One region of the Pseudomonas sp. R2-7-07 genome, then DNA from elsewhere that is predicted to be linked to it. Evidence: riboswitches for the same ligand, from Rfam matches in the RefSeq annotation. Region 1 holds a riboswitch; each other region holds the start of a gene.
The links. A riboswitch is a leader RNA that binds a small molecule or an ion and turns the genes downstream of it on or off. The one in region 1 is predicted to bind cobalamin.

Region 2: another riboswitch for cobalamin. It lies ahead of cobO (cob(I)yrinic acid a,c-diamide adenosyltransferase); the one in region 1 lies ahead of C4J86_RS17240 (ABC transporter substrate-binding protein).
Region 3: another riboswitch for cobalamin. It lies ahead of cobW (cobalamin biosynthesis protein CobW); the one in region 1 lies ahead of C4J86_RS17240 (ABC transporter substrate-binding protein).

Annotation. Positions count from the first base shown of each region.
Region 1 covers NZ_CP027759.1:3,765,901-3,769,790, forward strand. Annotated here, with positions in the region: gene C4J86_RS17235 (DNA/RNA non-specific endonuclease) at 111-1,037, shown strand; cobalamin riboswitch at 1,075-1,269, shown strand; gene C4J86_RS17240 (ABC transporter substrate-binding protein) at 1,384-2,394, shown strand; gene C4J86_RS17245 (iron ABC transporter permease) at 2,391-3,395, shown strand; gene C4J86_RS17250 (ABC transporter ATP-binding protein) at 3,392-3,890, shown strand, end outside.
Region 2 covers NZ_CP027759.1:4,053,624-4,057,513, forward strand. Annotated here, with positions in the region: gene C4J86_RS18550 (cobyrinate a,c-diamide synthase) at 1-1,020, opposite strand, end outside; gene cobO (cob(I)yrinic acid a,c-diamide adenosyltransferase) at 1,017-1,628, opposite strand; cobalamin riboswitch at 1,706-1,964, opposite strand; gene C4J86_RS18560 (sorbosone dehydrogenase family protein) at 2,064-3,377, shown strand; gene C4J86_RS18565 (C40 family peptidase) at 3,511-3,890, opposite strand, start outside.
Region 3 covers NZ_CP027759.1:3,218,089-3,221,978, forward strand. Annotated here, with positions in the region: gene cobN (cobaltochelatase subunit CobN) at 1-908, opposite strand, end outside; gene cobW (cobalamin biosynthesis protein CobW) at 912-1,973, opposite strand; cobalamin riboswitch at 2,066-2,266, opposite strand; gene C4J86_RS14640 (M10 family metallopeptidase C-terminal domain-containing protein) at 2,313-3,737, opposite strand.

The DNA of each region.
Region 1 (3,890 bases):
TGAACGTCCGGTTAACGACTTCAGGATAGACCGGAGTCTGCCGCCTGGGCCAAATTGTCATGAAATCATGTTGCAGTCGTGTTTATCCGATCCTCATCAGGAAGCCTTCCATGCCCGCACGTAACGTCAAAATCGACCTGGCCTACCGCCCAAGGCTTGCCGACCTTCGCCCCTTGGTCACGCCCACACCCTCCCTGCTGGAAGCCAGGGCCGCCGCGCCACGCGTCAGCGCAGCCAAGGACTTGCAAGACCGGCGCGGCTACGCCGAGGATTTTCTCGGCAGCTTCGCGGTGCCCTGGCCCACGCTGGACCCGACCCAGGCAAGCGACGCCCAGCCCCGCCTGGACTACATGCACTTTTCCATCAGCATGTCGCGTTCCCGACGGCTGGCGCTGTATGTCGGTGTCAACATCGACGGCGCCAAGCACGTCGATATCGTGCGCAGCAACGACACCTGGGCCTACGACGGCCGCCTGCCCATCGACGCCCAAGTGGGCGAAGACCTCTACGCCGGCAACGGCCTTGACCGTGGCCACCTGGTGCGGCGCCAAGACCCCAACTGGGGCGCCGACGCGAACACCGCCAACGGCGACACCTTCCATTTCACCAACTGCTCGCCGCAGATGAGCGGCTTCAACCAGAAGACCTGGCTGGAACTGGAGGACTACATTCTCGACAACACCCAGCGCTGGAAAGCCCGTGCCAGCGTATTTACCGGCCCGGTATTCGCCGACGACGACCGCCTGTACCGGGGCGTGAAAATCCCCAAGGCGTTCTGGAAAGTCGTGGCCTACCTCGGCGACGACGGCAAGCCTTCCGCCAGCGCCTATATGATCGACCAGAGCCGCGAGCTGGGCCAACTGGACCTGGTGTTCGGCCCGCTCAGAACCTACCAGCGCAGTGTGATCCAGATCGAGCAATTGACCGGCATCCGCTTCGGCAACCTGGCCGACTACGACGGCTTCAGCAACGAAGAGCGCGCCACGGGAACGCGGATCGAAGCGCTGATCCGGGGGCCTGGGGACATTCGCCTGTAACCGGCGTCACTTCCACCTCCCTCTCGTGGGCCGAATCAACTACCATAGCGCCGCCGGTTCCCCCACGGGACTAATAGGGAATTCGAAACGCCGCCCGCGACGTCAATCGAAACTGCCCCCGCAACTGTAGGTGCCGAGCCTGCTCCCCACTGCCACTGGACGTTGTCCGGGAAGGCCGGAGCCGGGCGATGACGCATCAGTCAGGAGACCTGCCGGCCCAGTGACTCACTAACCGGCGGGGTGTCCGGGAAGGCCATCCTTGCCCTGCCCGGCCGGCAGCGTTCGTGGGTGTATTTCCGTACCGTACCTGCCCTGCTTCACCGACGGTTCAAACGGAGATTGCCCCATGCTGCCACGCGTTACGGCCCTGATCATCGGCCTGGGTTGCTGCGCCCTGGCCCACGCCGCGCCTACCCACTACCCGCTGACCCTGGAAAACTGCGGCAGCCCCGTCACGTTCCAGCAGGCGCCCGCGCGTAGCGTGACCATCGGCCAGGCCGCCACCGAGATGCTGTATGCGTTGGGCGTGGGCGACAAAGTGGTCGGCACTTCGCTGTGGTTCAACGATGTATTGGCGCAGTACAAGGCACAGAACGACCACATCGAGCGCCTGGCCAATAACGAACCGAGCTTCGAAGCAGTGATCGCCAAGCGCCCGCAACTGGTGGCCGCCGAGCTGGAATGGGTGGTCGGGCCCCAAGGCGTGGTGGGCACCCGCGAGCAGTTTCAGGAACTGAACATCCCGACCTACTTGCTGCCCTCCGACTGCGAAGACAAAGACAACCGGGTGGGCGCCGACGGCACGCGGCTGCAGCCGTTTCGCATCGAGACGATCTACAAGAGCCTCAGCCAATTGGCCGAGATCTTCGACGTGCAGGCGCGCGGCCAGCAACTGACCGATGAACTCAAGGCGCGCCTGGCCACGTCCATTGCCACTGTGCAGCGCAAAGGCTTGAAGCAAGCCAGCGCGCTGGTGTGGTTCTCCAGCGCCGAAATGGCCAGCGACCCCTACGTGGCCGGCCATAAAGGTGTACCCGAATTCATGCTGCACACCCTCGGCCTGCGCAACGTGGTGCAGTCCGATGAAGAATGGCCCGCCGTCGGCTGGGAAACCCTCGCCAAGGCCAACCCCACCTTCCTGGTGATCGCACGCATGGACCGGCGCCGCTATCCCGCAGACGACCATGAAAAGAAGCTGGCCTTCCTGCGCAGCGACCCCGTGACCCGCAACATGGACGCGGTGAAACACAACCGCATCATCATCCTCGACGCCCTGGCGCTGCAGGCCAGCCTGCGCACATTCGACGGCCTTGACCAACTGGCTGCGGCCATCGACGGCTACGACCTGGCGCAATGATACGGACCCTGCTCGCCCTCACGCTGCTGCTGATCGCCCTGCTCGCCGGCGTGGCCATCGGCGAAACCGCCATCTCGCCGCAGGTGGTGCTCCAGGTGCTCGCCAACAAACTCTGGGCGGCCGGCTACGCACTCGACCCCATCGATGAAGGCGTGGTGTGGAACTACCGCCTGACCCGTGCCCTGGTGGCCGGCGCCTGCGGTGCGGGCCTGGCAACGTGCGGGGTGATCCTGCAATCGTTGCTGCGCAACCCGCTGGCCGATCCGTATCTGTTGGGCATCAGCGCCGGCGCCTCGACCGGTGCGGTGCTGATCGCGTTGATCGGGGTGGGCGGCGGTTTGATTTCGCTGCCGGCCGGCGCATTCGTCGGCGCCATGGCCGCATTCGCCCTGGTGATTCTGCTGGCGCGGGCCAGCGGCTCGTCCAATGGCACCGGGCAGATCATCCTCGCCGGTATCGCAGGCTCCCAGCTGTTCAATGCGCTCACCGCGTTCCTGATCACCAAATCCGCCAGCTCCGAACAGGCGCGGGGCATTATGTTCTGGCTGCTCGGCAACCTCAGCGGCGTGCGTTGGCCGTCGGTGTGGCTGGCGGTGCCGGTGGCGGTCGTGGGGCTGCTGGTGTGCCTGTGGCACCGTCGCGCCCTGGATGCGTTTACCTTCGGCACAGATTCGGCGGCCGCCCTCGGCATCCCGGTGCGGCGCGTGCAATTCGCGCTGGTGGGCTGCGCGGCGGTGGTGACGGCGGTGATGGTGTCGATTGTCGGCTCCATCGGTTTTGTCGGGCTGGTGATCCCCCATGCCATGCGCTTGATGCTGGGCACCGGGCACTCGCGCCTGCTGCCCGCCAGCGCCCTGGGCGGCGCGTTGTTCCTGATCGCCGCCGATGTGCTGTCGCGCACCCTGATCAAAGGCCAGGTGATTCCGGTGGGGGTGGTCACCGCACTGGTCGGCGCGCCGGTGTTTGCGCTGATCCTGATCGGTCGGAGGAATGCGCGATGAGTGTGTTGAGCTGCAGTGGGCTCGGCTTCAAGGTGCGCGAGGCCGAGTTGCTGTGCGACATCCACCTTGAAGTTGCGGCGGGTGAAACCCTGGGTATCGTCGGGCCGAACGGGTCGGGCAAATCGACCTTGCTCAAGTTGCTCGCGGGGTTGCGTACGCCGGCCAGCGGTGAGGTGCGCCTGGGCGACAAGCGTTTAGGCGACTTGTCGCGCCGCGCCATCGCGCAGCACGTGGCCGTGGTGGAACAACAGGCCGATACCGACGATGCCATCCGCGTGTTCGATGCGGTCGCCCTGGGCCGCACGCCATGGCTGTCGGCACTGAGCCCCTGGTCGAGCGAGGATGCCGCCATCGTGCGCCAGGCCTTGCACGACGTCGACGCCACACACCTGAGCCATCGCGCCTGGCGCAGCCTCTCCGGCGGCGAACGCCAACGCGTGCATATCGCCCGCGCACTGGCGCAGCGCCCGCAGATTCTGCTGCTGGACGAGCCGA
Region 2 (3,890 bases), 290 kb from region 1:
GGCGCGGTTGCCGTCGACATCGGTGAGCGAGTCCAGCAGATACAGCATGCCGCCGCATTCGGCGAGCAAGGGCTTGCCGGCTGCATGATGAGCGCGGATGGCGGCGAGCATCGGCGTGTTTTGCGACAGGGCCCGGTGATGCAGCTCCGGGTAACCGCCGGGTAGATAGAGGCTGTCGGCTTCAGGCAATGCGCCGTCATGGATCGGCGAAAAGAAACGCAACTCGGCGCCCATCGCGCGCAACAAGTCGAGGCTGGCACCGTAGGTAAACGCGAAGGCTTCGTCACGGGCCACCGCAATGCGTACCCCGGCGAGCAACGGCTCGGCGGTGATCACCTGCGGCGCGGCAAATGTCACCGGTGGCGGCACGGCGACTTCGCAACTGCTGCCCAACGCCTGGGCGGCGGCGTCCAGACGCAGGTCGAGGTCATTGAGTTCGCTGGCTTGCACCAGGCCCAGGTGACGGCTGGGCAATTCGATACCGGTTTCACGCGACAGCGCGCCGTACCAGCGCAACCCTTCGGTGAGGCTGCCTTCCAGCAACTGCGCATGGCGCAGCGTGCCGACGCGGTTGGCGAGCACGCCGGCGAATGGCAGGTCGGGCTGGTAGCGCGCCAGGCCCAACGCGAGGGCGCCAAAGGTCTGCGCCATGGCCGTGCCGTCGATCACTGCCAGCACCGGCACGCCGAAATGCCGCGCCAGGTCGGCGCTGGACGGGGTACCGTCGAACAGGCCCATCACGCCTTCGATCAGGATCAGGTCGGCCTCCCCGGCCGCTTCCCACAACAAACGACGACTTTCCTGCTCGCCCACCATCCACATATCCAATTGATACACCGGCGCGCCGCTCGCGCGCTCGTGAATCATCGGGTCAAGGAAGTCCGGCCCGCATTTGAATACGCGTACCTTGCGCCCCAGGTTGCGGTGCAAACGCGCCAACGCGGCGGTGACGGTGGTTTTGCCCTGGCCGGACGCCGGTGCGGCGATCAAGACGGCCGGGCAATGACGGGGCTGATTCAAAGTTCGACGCCTTTCTGTGCCTTGATACCGGCCTGGAACGCGTGCTTGAGCATGCCCATTTCGGTGACGGTATCGCCCATTTCGATCAGCTCAGGCTTGGCGCCACGGCCGGTGACCACCACGTGCTGCATCGGCGGGCGCGCCTGCAGGTCGCTGAGCACCTGGTCGAGGTCAAGGTAGCCGTGCTTGAGGGCGATGTTCAGTTCGTCGAGCACGACCAGGCCGATGGAAGGGTCATTGAGCATCGCCCGGGACACCGCCCAGGCCGCTTCGGCGGCGGCGATATCGCGCTGACGATCCTGGGTTTCCCAGGTGAAGCCTTCGCCCATCACGTGAAAGCGGACCTGCTCGGGGAAGCGGCGGAAAAACAACTCTTCGCCGGTACTGTTGCGCCCCTTGATGAACTGCACCACGCCGCACTGCATGCCATGCCCCATGGCGCGGGCCAACATGCCGAAGGCCGAACTGCTTTTGCCCTTGCCGTTGCCGGTCAGCACCAGCAGCAAACCGCATTCATTGGGCGAGTTGGCGATGCGTTCATCGATCACGGCTTTTTTGCGCAGCATGCGCGCCAGGTGGCGTTCGTCGCGGTCGGGGGTATCGGTCATGGCAGCTCTCCGTTGGGGCTGGACAAAAACGGCGGGCAGGAAAAAAGACAACAGACAGCCAAGCATCGCCCACCGTGATGCTGTTGGATGTTTCAGGCCGGTCTCCGGGCTCATGAGTGGCGCCCTGCCTTTTGTAAAAGACAGGACATGCCAACGGCGCGCCTTCCCATATCGCCTGCGATACAGTGGCCAATAGCGCCGTCTTGACTCATTTACCGTTGCGGGGGCAGCGCCGGAATTGCGGCGGCACTGTGTACAAGTGCGCTCACTCACCGGCTTCCCTGTTTCACTCTGTCGACGCATGCGCCACAGAGCACCTGGAACAAGCCGCGAAGGTTAGTGGGTTGGGGGTGGAGCGTCAATTAAAGCTGGCCCTGTACTTGAACCATCAAGGTGATGTGCTTCTCTACCCTTACAGGTATTCAGGAGAACACCATGCACAAAACCAGACTCGCCCTACTGATCATGCTCGCCGGCACCCTCGCCGCCTGCGGAGAAAGCTCTACCCTGCAGGTAGCCGACGGCACCGGGCCCTCGCCCAGGTTGCCGGAACCGAACAAGACGCTGATCCCCACCGTGAACATCGCGCCGGCTGTCGGTTGGCCAGGCGGCGCCAAGCCAACGGCCGCTGCTGGCACCCAGGTGGCTGCATTCGCCGAGGGCCTGGAGCATCCGCGCTGGCTCTACGTGCTGCCCAACGGCGACATCCTGGTGGCCGAGACCAATGCACCGCCCAAGCCCGATGACGCCAAAGGCGTGCGCGGCTGGGTCATGGAGAAAGTCATGGGCCGCGCGGGCGCAGGCGTGCCGAGCCCGAACCGCATCACCCTGCTGCGCGACGCCGATCACGACGGCGTCGCCGAAACCCGCACGGTGTTCCTGGAAAACCTCAACTCGCCCTTCGGCATGGCTCTGGTCGGCAATGACCTGTACGTGGCGGACTCGGATAAGTTGCTGCGTTTCCCCTATCAACCTGGGGAGACCGCGATCAAGGCGGCCGGCACCAAAGTCGTCGATTTGCCGGGTGGCAGCCTCAACCATCACTGGACCAAAAACGTGATCGCCAGCCAGGACGGCAGCAAGCTGTATGTCAGCGTCGGCTCCAACAGCAACGTCGGCGAGAATGGCCTGGAAGCCGAAGAAGGCCGGGCGGCGATCTGGGAAGTGGACCGCGCCACGGGCCAGCATCGTATTTTCGCCTCCGGCCTGCGCAACCCCAACGGCATGGCGTGGGAGCCGCAGAGCGGCAAATTGTGGACGGCGGTGAACGAGCGCGATGAAATCGGCAGCGACCTGGTGCCGGATTACATCACCTCGGTCAAGGACGGCGCGTTCTATGGCTGGCCGTTCAGCTATTACGGGCAGCATGTGGATGTGCGCGTCACCCCGCAGAACCCGCAGCTGGTCGCCAAAGCCATTGCGCCAGACTATGCGGTCGGCCCGCATACCGCTTCGCTGGGGCTGACATTCGCCCAGGGCAACACACTCCCGGCGCAGTTCAGCAACGGTGCGTTCATCGGCCAGCATGGTTCCTGGAACCGCAAGCCGCACAGTGGCTATAAGGTGATCTTCGTGCCGTTCGAGGGCGGGCAGCCGAAAGGCAAGCCGGTGGACGTGCTGACCGGGTTCCTCGATAAAGATGAGAACGCCATGGGCCGGCCGGTGGGCGTGGTGATCGATCAGCAAGGGGATTTGCTGGTGGCCGATGATGTGGGGAATAGGGTGTGGCGGGTGTCTACGGTCAAGTAGACCCTCTCAAGCACACCACAAAACAATGTGGGAGGGGGCTTGCCCCCGATAGCGGAGTATCAGTCACAGTATCTGCGCCTGACCCACTGCTATCGGGAGCAAGCCCCCTCCCACATTTGGTTCGGTGTTCGACTCAGGGATTGCGCGCCAAGTTTGCTGGCAACACGCGCTTGGCACTCAGGTAAGCATTCTGCCAATACGCCTTCGACAACGTATCCAGCTTCACCGTACCGCCAGTCTGCGGAGCGTGCACAAAACGGCCCTCACCCACGTAGATGCCGGCGTGGCTCACCCGCGAACCACCACCGGTGGCAAAAAACAGCAGGTCACCGGTTTGCAGGTTCTGCTCGCTGACGTCCTGGGCACGCATCACGATCAACTCGCGGGTAGTGCGCGGCAAGGTGATACCGGCCGCATCGCGGTAGACAAAGCCAATCAGGCCGCTGCAATCAAAGCCCGAGTCCGGCGTGTTGCCGCCCCAGCGATACGGCGTGCCCACCAGGCCCAGCGCGC
Region 3 (3,890 bases), 550 kb from region 1:
CTGGCCTGCCAGCCGGGCTGATTGTCCTGGGCGCAGATCGCCTGGATCACCGGGATATTGCGGCGAAACGGGCGCAGATGCGGCGCTTCGGGGCTCGATTGAGCAAAGCCGGTGGTGTTGAGGATCACCGCCGCCTGCACCTCATCCAACAGGTCTTCGACCACCGCCAGGCAACCGGGCTCTTTCAAACTGGCGACTGCGATCGGTAAGGGGTTAAGGCCCGCCGCCTGCAGGCGCTGGCAGAACACATCGATAAACCCGGTATTGGCGGCCTGCAAATGCGAGCGGTAGAACAGCACCGCCGCCACCGGAAAATCAGCCTGCCACTGCGCCTGCCAATCAGCCAGGTGGGCGTTGGCGGTATGCGGGTGGTAGATCGAGGTGCGCGGCAAGCTTTGCGGCTCTGCCCAGGCATAGTCGCGCCCCAGATAGCCGGCGGCCAGGCAGCGATAGAAATCCAGCGCGTTACCCAGGCCACCCTGGCGCAGGAACTGCCACAACCGGTCACGCTCGGGCGCCTCCACGGTGCTCAAGCCGCTGAGCTCCGGGTCTGGCCGATCATCCCCCGGTACCAGGATCAGCGTGACGCCGCGCTCCGCCAACGCCACCAGGCGCTCGACGCCATAACGCCAGTAGCCGATGCCGCCATGCAGCGAAATCAGGATGACCTTGGCGTGGCGCAGCACTTCATCGACGTACAGGTCGACCGAGGCATGGTTTTGCACCTGCATCGGGTTGGCCAGGCGCAGGCTGGGGTAATCCTCGGGCAACTGCCGGGCCGCCTCGGCAAGCAGCGCCAGGCTGGAATCGCCGCTGCACAGGATCACCAGCTCGGCGGGGGTTTGCCCAAGGTCGGCGATGTTGTCGTCCGCGACGAAGCCACCGGGCTGGGTCCTGAGCAGGTGCATGGGTCAGGCGCTGATGGCGGCGCGCAGTTGCGCTTCAAGGCCTGCCGCGTCAAGCGCCTGGCCGATCAGCACCAGGCGCGTGGTACGTGCCTCATCGGCGCCCCAGGCACGGTCGAAATGCTTGTCGAAACGTGTGCCCACGCCCTGGATCAACAGGCGCATCGGTTTGTTCGGAATGGCGGCGAAGCCCTTGACGCGCAGGATGCCGTGCTGCACCACCAATTGCGTCAGGGCGTCAAGCAGCAGGGCTTCGTCGGCTGGCGGCAGGTCGATGGAGATGGAGTCGAACGCGTCGTGGTCGTGATCGTCTTCACCGTCATGGTGATGGTCGTGATGGCTATGGCGCGCGTCGATATGTTCCTCGGAGCCGGCACCCAGACCGATCAACACGTCCAGTGGTACGCGACCGCTGCTGGCTTCGATGACTTTCACCGCCGGCGGCAACTCCTCGGCCACTTCCAGGCGCACGCGGGCCAGGTCTTCGGCGCTGATCAGGTCGGCCTTGTTGAGGATCACCAGGTCGGCACTGGCCAGTTGGTCGGCGAACAGTTCGTGCAGGGGCGATTCGTGGTCCAGGTTCGGGTCGAGCTTGCGCTGGGCGTCGACCTGGTCCGGGAACGCGGCGAAGGTGCCAGCGGCCACGGCCGGGCTGTCGACCACGGTGATCACCGCGTCCACGGTGCAGGCATTGCGGATTTCCGGCCATTGGAAGGCCTGGACCAGCGGCTTGGGCAGGGCCAGGCCCGAGGTTTCAATGAGGATATGGTCGAGGTCGCCACGCCGGGCCACCAGTTCGCGCATCACCGGGAAGAACTCTTCCTGCACGGTGCAGCACAGGCAGCCATTGGCCAGCTCGTACACGCGGCCGTTGGCTTCTTCTTCGGTGCAACCGATGGAGCACTGCTTGAGGATGTCCCCGTCAATGCCCAGCTCGCCGAATTCATTGACGATCACCGCAATGCGACGGCCCTGGGCGTTGTCGAGCATATGGCGCAGCAAGGTGGTCTTTCCCGAGCCGAGGAAACCGGTAACGATGGTGACGGGGAGTTTGGCCAGTGTTTTCATCGGATGCCCTTTGGGGCGGGCATACGGGACGATAGGCCCTGCGACGGCGCGCAGCAGCGGATTTCGTCACCGGATCACCCCGCCCGGTTGAATTGAAAAATCGATTGCGAGGCAGGTCTCCTGGCTTGGGGCTTGCGGGTCTTGCGACCGGCGCTGACTGCGCCTTCCCGCCGGATCGGCAGTGGCGTGGCAGTCAGTAGAACCCTTCACAGTTGCGGGGGCAGCCGCGGCTTGAACCGCGTTCCCTTCTTAGCTTCGGCCTGGGCCGAAGAACCTCGAGCGAGCAAGGCTACGCAGTGCAGGGTCGGCGGTCAATGTCCCCTACCCGGGAGGCAGGGTTCACGCGTGATGAAAGCTGACAGGCACATCGCCAACAATGTCGGTATGCCGTATCTGCCCGTGGCTTTGGAGATAGAAATCAATTTCGCCGTTGCCGGTCAGGTCGAGTACAACCCATGACTCGTCCGTCTGCGGATCGTAACCCACGCCCACCTCGCCTGCCCGCCCAGTGAACTGGCTGACAAAAATCAGCGAGCCAAGGCCATGCCTGCGCAACAGCGGGGAAATATCGATGCTGTCCTGCCCACTGACAAAGTCCATCAACTGGTCCGGGGCGTATAACGTCGAATCACTGGCATACTGGTAGATGAACGTATCGCTGCCCGCGCCTCCTCGCATGTGGTCCGCGCCGGCGCCGCCGGTGAGGCGGTTGTCAGCGTCATTTCCGATCAGCACGTCTTTACCTGAACCACCGATGGCGTTTTCCAGGGTAACGCCCTTGGCGATGGAGACATTGCCCTTCATTCCTCCTACATCGGAAAAAGACTGGGCGCGCAGGTTGATCACCTGGTCCTGATGATATCCAGAGAAGTCCAACGTATCGTTGCCGCCGCCGTCCCAGACGCAAAACACAGCACCGTCGCGAGACGAATTCAAGGACAGATCGTCTCGCTGGGTATTGGAGTTGAACCCGTAGGTAGTATCTGTATTGCGCGTCTGATGGTTGGCACCAAACACCCTCTGAGCCCAGGCGATGTCGGCCATCAATGGCGAGGAGGCGTGTTGCCCCTTGAAATCCTGATGAGTATGGCTCACGTCAAAATAGCTCATGACTGAGTAGGCCCGACTGTCTTGTGCATAGGCGGCCTGCGCGTGGTAGGTGGCGGGGCCACGAGTAGCGTCATAATCGCCTGTATGTGCGGCGCCCAGGATGTGGCCGATCTCGTGCGTGAGCGTTTGGCGCCCGAAGCCGTTGACCTGCGGTGCACGGTTATCCGCATAGCCGGGGTTCACACGCACCCGGCCCTGATAATGTGAGAACAAAGCGTCGGCGACTGTGGGCGCCTTGTCGTTGACAAACCGTAACCGGCCTTCGGATTCAATGGCATCTTCTTTAAAAGTAACCTTCGCAACATCCGCCCAGGACTGCATTGAGCGTCGGGCCTGATTTTTTTGTGTTTCATTAAACTTACTTTCATTTTTTGCAACTTCATTAAACGTATAAGAGAGTTGCACTGTGTGGTCGCCATTACTGTCATTCAATCTACGCCCCTTACGATCGATCTGGTGCGCCATATCGCTCAACGACCACACAGGTTTATTGAAGCTTGCGCGGGAATACGGATCATCGGTGCGCTGGGAGCGATCTCCATGCGCAGGGGCGTTAACGCTTGAGAATGCTTGCTGGGACTCGGGCAACTTGTGCGGTTGATCCGTATGTGCGCAAACATTACCCGGATTAAACTTGGCGCGAGATACACTCATCGTGAACTAAGCCTCATAAATGACACATCAACATTCAAGGCGCCCAGCTTCCAACAAGAAACATTCAAAATAAAGCGCGACACCCACACAAACCAATTAAAGATATTACTCATCAGCTGCTCACGCCCTCCCCATCCAGCGCCCGCCCCCACC